Linked DNA regions of Azoarcus sp. KH32C. The protein of the gene in region 2 binds, or shares a complex with, the protein of the main gene of each other region. Links are inferred from orthologs where the notes say so. Each region holds a gene or a part of one and is shown on either strand. Other genes may lie near its edges.

Region 1 (3,223 bases), 1.8 Mb from region 2 along the record:
GGAGCAGGTCGAAACCCGCGGCAAGTCAAACTGACGCGGAAAGCATGACGAATCTGCGCAAGGCTCCGAAAGCGGGGTCTTGCGCGGACGTCGTTCAAGCCCCCTGCCCGATGCCCCCCCTCGCCGACCGGGCAATCAGCTCCTGAATCAACCCTTCCACTGCGTCCTCGCAGTAGTCGAGCACGGCCTCGAATCCCTTCTCCCCCCCATAGTACGGATCTGGCACCTCATCCAGCCTGTAGTTCCGGGCATAGCGCATGAACAGAGCGAGCTTCTCGCGACAGGCGTCCGGGCAAGTGCGCCGCATGTATTCGAGATGAGTGGCGTCCATCGCCAGCAGCAGATCGAACTCGTGGAAGTCCTTGGCTTCGAGCCGGCGCGCGCGTAGCGCGCCCAAGTCGTAGCCGCGCCGCAACGCCACCTTTCGGGTGCGTGGATCGGGAGCCTCGCCGACATGGAAGTCATGCGTGCCGGCCGAATCCACTTCGATCAGATCGGACAGTCCAGCGGCCTGGATCGCATGACGGGCGACTGCTTCAGCCGTCGGCGAGCGGCAGATATTCCCGGTACACACAAACAGAATTCGCGTCATCGTCATCTCGCTCAGCTGCCGCTTCCATGTTGGTCGGCCCCGAATGCCTGCTGACGGAGCCGAAAGAGTTGATCACGTACCGCCGCTGCCTTTTCAAACTCGAGATTGCGGGCGTGCTCCTGCATTTCCTTCTCCAGTTTCTTGATACGCTTCGCAAGCGTCTTCTCGTCGAATGCGAAATACTCCGCCGGCGCGTCGGCAACATGCAAAGCACTGCGCTCTTCGTCGCTCCCATAGACACCGTCGATGATGTCCTTGATCCGCTTGCTGACCGTCTTGGGGACGATTCCGTTCGCCTCGTTGAACGCGACCTGCTTGGCCCGCCGCCGGTCGGTTTCGTCGATGGCCGCACGCATCGACCGGGTGATCACGTCGGCGTAGAGGATCGCCTTTCCATGAATGTGGCGAGCCGCGCGGCCGATCGTCTGGATCAGGGAGCGTTCGGATCTGAGGAAACCTTCCTTGTCCGCATCGAGGATCGCGACGAGGGACACTTCGGGAATATCCAGACCTTCCCGCAGCAGGTTGATGCCCACGAGGACGTCGAATTCGCCAAGCCGCAGGTCGCGGATGATTTCGACGCGCTCCACGGTATCGATGTCCGAATGCAGGTAACGCACACGGATGCCGTTTTCCCCCAGATAGTCCGTAAGATCTTCGGCCATGCGCTTGGTCAGCGTCGTCACAAGGACGCGCTCGCCGACATCGATTCGTCGCTTCGCTTCGGACAACAGATCGTCGACCTGCGTCGTTGCTGGACGGACCTCAATGGCGGGGTCGATGAGCCCGGTGGGCCGGACCACCTGCTCGACCACCTGCCCTTGGTGCGTCGCCTCGTAATCGGCGGGGGTGGCCGAGACGAAAATCGTCTGCGGCATCAGGCGCTCGAACTCTTCGAATCGTAACGGACGATTGTCGAGCGCCGACGGCAGGCGGAAGCCGTACTGAACCAGGTTGTCCTTGCGCGATCGATCCCCCTTGTACATTCCGCCGACCTGCGGGATCGACACATGGGACTCGTCGACGAAGAACAGCGCATCGGACGGCAGATAGTCGATGAGCGTCGGCGGCGGTTCCCCGGGGCCACGGCCCGACAGATGACGCGAATAATTTTCGATGCCCTTGCAAAACCCCATCTCGTTCAACATCTCGAGGTCGAAGCGAGTTCGCTGTTCGATGCGCTGTGCCTCGACGAGCTTGCCCGAGCGGTAGAAGTAATCGACGCGCTCGCGCAACTCCTCCTTGATCGCCTCGATGGCCTGCAGCACCGTGGCGCGCGGCGTCACGTAGTGGCTCGACGGATAGACGGTGAAGCGCACGAGCTTCTGCTTCAGATGCCCGGTCAGCGGATCGAAGAGCGTCAAATGCTCGATCTCGTCGTCGAACATCTCGATGCGAACCGCAAGTTCCGCGTTTTCGGCAGGGAACACATCGATCACGTCGCCCCGGACGCGGAACGTTCCGCGCCGGAAATCGATGTCCGAGCGCGTGTACTGCATCGCCACCAGGCGCTGAACGAGGTCGCGATGAGCCATGCGCTCGCCTTCGCGCAGATGCAGGATCATCGCGTGATAGTCGACCGGATCGCCGATACCGTAGATGCACGACACAGTCGCAACGATCACGACGTCGCGCCGCTCCATCAGGCTCTTCGTCGCAGACAGCCGCATCTGTTCGATATGCTCGTTGATGCTCGAATCCTTCTCGATGAAGAGGTCGCGCGACGGGACGTAGGCTTCCGGCTGGTAGTAATCGTAGTACGACACGAAATACTCGACGGCATTTTCCGGAAAGAATTCGCGGAACTCGGCGTAGAGCTGTGCCGCAAGCGTCTTGTTCGGCGCCAGCACGAGCGCCGGGCGGCCGGAGCGCGCGATGACGTTGGCCATCGTGTAGGTCTTGCCCGAGCCGGTCACGCCCAGAAGCGTCTGGTACATCAGGCCATCCGTGATCCCTTCCGTCAGCAGAGCAATTGCGGACGGCTGGTCTCCCGCGGGCGGAAACGGCTGATGAAGTCGGAACGGACTCCCCTCGAAGGTGATGACCGGAGTGCTGTCGCTCGGATGCGTCATGTTAGAATTTCAGGTCGTTTGAGGCCCTTCCTCTGCTTGCTGCACTGGGCCGACTGATCATTATTTCGCAATTCGCGACCCAAAGCACGGCACCAAGGCACATCGCCCTGTACCGGCTGAGGATCGCGGACGTACTTCCCGCCCACCCCTGGAGTTGTTGATATGCCCGCTTCGATCTTCGCCGCCGTCGAGATGGCGCCCCGTGACCCGATTCTCGGCCTGAACGAGGCCTTTAACGCCGATTCGCGTGCCGAGAAAGTGAACCTCGGCGTCGGCGTCTACTACGACGACAACGGCAAGATCCCGCTGCTGAGCGCGGTCAAGACTGCCGAAAAGGCCCGCCTCGAAGCTATGCCGCCGCGTGGCTATCAGCCGATCGAAGGCCCGGCCGCGTACAACAACGCGGTGCAGAACCTGCTCTTCGGCAAGGATTCGGCGCTCATCGCCAACGGCCAAGTCGTCACCGTCCAGGCCCTCGGCGGCACTGGCGCACTGAAGGTCGGCGCGGACTACCTCAAGCGGCTGCTGCCCGGCGCAACCGTCTATATCTCCGACCCGA
Region 2 (3,265 bases):
GCGACTTCGTCGTCGCGAGCCCGTTCGAAGGGCTCGACGTGATGCCCTCGCACCCCGCGCTTGAAGATCTCCAGAGCAAGCTCGAATCGCGCTACAAGATCTACAAGCTGCGCGATGCGCTCGATGAACTGGCCGAGGACTACGACCTCGTTTACATCGACACCCCGCCGGCACTGAACTTCTACACCCGCTCCGCGCTGATCGCCGCGAATAGCTGCCTGATCCCCTTCGATTGCGATGAATTCTCGCGTCGTGCGCTGTATTCGCTGCTGGAAAACGTCGAGGAGATCAAGTCCGACCACAACCGCGCGCTCGCGGTCGAAGGCATCGTCGTCAACCAGTACCAGGCCCGGGCGGCACTCCCGCAGAAGGTCGTGCAGGAACTCGTCGACGAGGGCCTGCCGGTACTGACGCCCTACCTGTCGGCTTCGGTCAAGATCAAGGAATCGCACGAGCAGTCACGACCGATCATCCATCTCGACCCCAAGCACAAGCTGACGCAGGAGTTCGTCGCATTGCACGACGCCCTCGCCCGCAAGTACGGCGCCTGAAATGTCGGCGGCCAGTCGCTGCGGCCGCCGCGTAGAGCCCGGCTTACGCCGGCGTAAGCCGGGCCACTGCCAGCATCAACCACTTCATGCCGGCCGAGCCGAAGTTGATCTGAACGCGCGCATCGGAGCCGCTGCCTTCGGCGGCGACGATCACCCCTTGGCCGAACTTCGCGTGGGTGACCAACTGGCCGATGCGCAGTCCGCCCAGGTCCTGATTCCGCGCGGGCGCCGGCGCCGGTCGCGGCGAATAGCCACCGCGCGCCGGCTCCCCGCCCCCCCGCATCCCCATGCCGCGCGGACTCGGGGGCGACAGCCACTTCGTAAGCGCCTGCGGAATCTCCTCGAGAAAACGCGAACGCATGTTGTAACGCGTCTGGCCGTGCAACATCCGGCTCTGCGCGAATGACAGATACAGCCGCTGCCGCGCGCGCGTCACCGCGACGTACATCAGGCGCCGCTCCTCCTCCAGCCCCTCCGTTTCCATCGCGCTGTTTTCGTGCGGAAACAAGCCTTCCTCCAGCCCGGAAAGGAAGACGACGTCGAATTCCAGACCCTTCGACGCATGCACGGTCATCAACTGCACCGCTTCACTGCCCGGATCGGCCTGATGGTCGCCCGCCTCGAGCGACGCGTGCGCGAGAAAATCCGCCAGCAAGGCGTGCGACTGGGCCATCGCTTCCGCATCGGGACTCGCATCCGCGAGGAAATTCGCCGCCGCATTGATCAGTTCGTCGAGGTTCTCGAGCCGCTCCTGCCCCTCCTTTTCGCTGCGGTAGAAGTTGCGCAGCCCGCTCGCATCGAGCGCGTGATCGACCAGTTCGGGCAGCGGGAGATTCGCCGTATCCCGGCGCATATCCTCGACCAGACGGACGAACTGCGCGAGCACCGTGCCCGGCTTGCCGGTCAGATGCGGCACCGTCGCATACAGGCTCGTATTCCAGGTCCGCGCCGCGTCCTGCAGCGTCTCGAGCGAACGGGCACCGATGCCGCGCGTCGGGAAATTCACCACGCGGCTAAACGCCGTGTCGTCGTCGGGATTCGCAATCAGGCGCAGATAAGCGAGCGCGTGCTTGATCTCCTGGCGCTCGAAGAAGCGCAATCCGCCGTACACGCGATAAGCGATACCCGACGAAAAAAGCTGATGCTCCAGCACCCGGGATTGAGCATTGGAGCGATACAGCAAGGCGATGTCCGACCGGCTCGCGCCATCCCGCACCAGCGACTGGATTTCTTCGACGATCCAGCGCGCCTCGTCGCTGTCCGCGTAGGCTTCGAACACGCGGATCGGCTCGCCGGCGCCGCGCTCCGTCCACAAGTTCTTGCCCAGGCGGCCGGTGTTGTGCCGGATGATCGCGTTCGCCGCATCGAGAATATTGCCGTGCGAGCGATAGTTCTGCTCCAGGCGAATCACGCTGTCGACGCGGAACTCACGCTCGAAGTCGCGCATATTGCCGACTTCGGCACCGCGGAAGCGGTAGATCGACTGGTCGTCATCGCCCACGCAGAATAGGCAGGCCCCACCTTCCCGCCCCTCGTCAGCGAGCAGCTTCAGCCAGCGGTATTGCAGCCGGTTCGTGTCCTGGAACTCATCGACGAGGATGTGCCGGAATCGGCGCTGGTAGTGACGACGGATGGGCTCGTTGCGTTCGAGCAGCTCATAGCTGCGCAGCAACAACTCCGCAAAATCCACAACAGACTCGCGCTGGCACTGCGCCTCATACTCGATGTAAAGCTCCACGCGGCGGCGCGTGTAATCGTCCCAGGCCTGAACGGCATGCGGACGCAAACCGGCTTCCTTCTGGGCGTTGATGAAGTGCTGCAGCTCACGCGGCGGAAATTTCTCGTCGTCGACGTTGAGAGTCTTCAGCAGACGCTTGATCGCGGCCAGCTGATCGCCGGAATCCAAGATCTGGAACAGTTGAGGCAATCCGGCGTCGCGGTGATGTGTCCGCAACAACCGGTTGCACAGGCCATGAAAGGTACCGATCCACATTCCGCGCGCGGTATGACCGAAGTTCAGCGGCAGCATCGCCGACAGGCGCGCCAGCAACTCCTTGGCGGCCTTGTTCGTGAAGGTGACCGCCAACACCCCCTGTGGATCGACCTGCCCCGTCTGGACCAGCCAAGCGATCCGCGTCGTCAGCACGCGGGTCTTCCCCGAACCGGCGCCCGCAAGAATCAGTGCATGACGCGGGGGGAGAGTGACGGCCTGGAGTTGTTCGGCGTTCAGATTGGCAAGCAGATCGGACATGCGTTTTTTCCTCTAGAGGCCGAGATTCTAACCGGCACGGGCATCAAGACTGGCATCTCCACCACTGTTGCGGCGCTGCAACACGACCCTTGAAGTTGTCTGACCATTGGACTAATTTCCAATTGTGCAAAGCAACACAGGTTTGAGCGGGATCAAGGCAGGCCACGGTTTGAGGCTTCAAAATCCGCTCCGCTCGACATGACGCACTGCAATAACCGCGCGCACCACCGGCCCAAAAAGCGGATCCGTGCGGCGCAAGATACGGCCGAAAATGGTCGATTGGAGAAGCAAATGATGAAGACCCCAAAGCTGCTGCCCTGGTATGCCCGCAAGGCAGGCGTATCGATCGAACGTGCCACGGTCCTGTGGCACAAGGCCGTACGTGAGGCAACGGCTGAAACCGGCTGGGTTGGCACCTCCGAATACTGGGGCGAAGCGATGAACTCCTTCCTCCGCCTCCTCG

Evidence for each region.
Region 1: the proteins of AZKH_RS06280 (region 2) and uvrB are in contact, whole or in part, in a crystal structure (PDB 7EGT), measured with the Thermus thermophilus proteins. The link is inferred for Azoarcus sp. KH32C from one-to-one orthologs. Residues at the interface, in WP_096412145.1 of Thermus thermophilus: His654, Arg656, Phe657, Gln666, Asp668, Glu669, Lys680, Arg681, Leu682, Ser683, Lys685, Tyr686, Ala687; in WP_096411307.1 of Thermus thermophilus: Glu23, Leu25, Arg26, Asp27, Gly28, Glu29, Arg30, Phe31, Arg55, Glu326, Asp327, Phe328, Glu379, Ser382, Gln383, His398, Gly400, Arg401.

What each region holds. Positions count from the first base shown.
Region 1 is NC_020516.1:3,219,710-3,222,932, forward strand. The notes cover bases 135-3,040. They hold uvrB (excinuclease ABC subunit UvrB), read right to left. Parts: upstream 2,665-3,040; coding sequence 604-2,664; downstream 135-603. Other genes in these bases: AZKH_RS14150 (low molecular weight protein-tyrosine-phosphatase), read right to left, coding at 135-592; AZKH_RS14160 (amino acid aminotransferase), read left to right, coding at 2,827-3,040. Also shown: AZKH_RS14145 (Rne/Rng family ribonuclease), read left to right, coding at 1-34; more of AZKH_RS14150, read right to left, coding at 95-134; more of AZKH_RS14160, read left to right, coding at 3,041-3,223. UniProt on the Escherichia coli protein: The UvrABC repair system catalyzes the recognition and processing of DNA lesions. A damage recognition complex composed of 2 UvrA and 2 UvrB subunits scans DNA for abnormalities.
Region 2 is NC_020516.1:1,401,943-1,405,207, reverse strand. Bases 199-3,146 are described here. They hold AZKH_RS06280 (UvrD-helicase domain-containing protein), read right to left. Parts: upstream 2,803-3,146; coding sequence 595-2,802; downstream 199-594. Other genes in these bases: AZKH_RS06275 (hypothetical protein), read left to right, coding at 3,094-3,146; AZKH_RS06285 (ParA family protein), read left to right, coding at 199-551. Also shown: more of AZKH_RS06285, read left to right, coding at 1-198; more of AZKH_RS06275, read left to right, coding at 3,147-3,265. UniProt on the Escherichia coli protein: A helicase with DNA-dependent ATPase activity. Unwinds DNA duplexes with 3'-5' polarity. Translocates on single-stranded DNA with 3'-5' polarity. Initiates unwinding more efficiently from a nicked substrate than double-stranded DNA.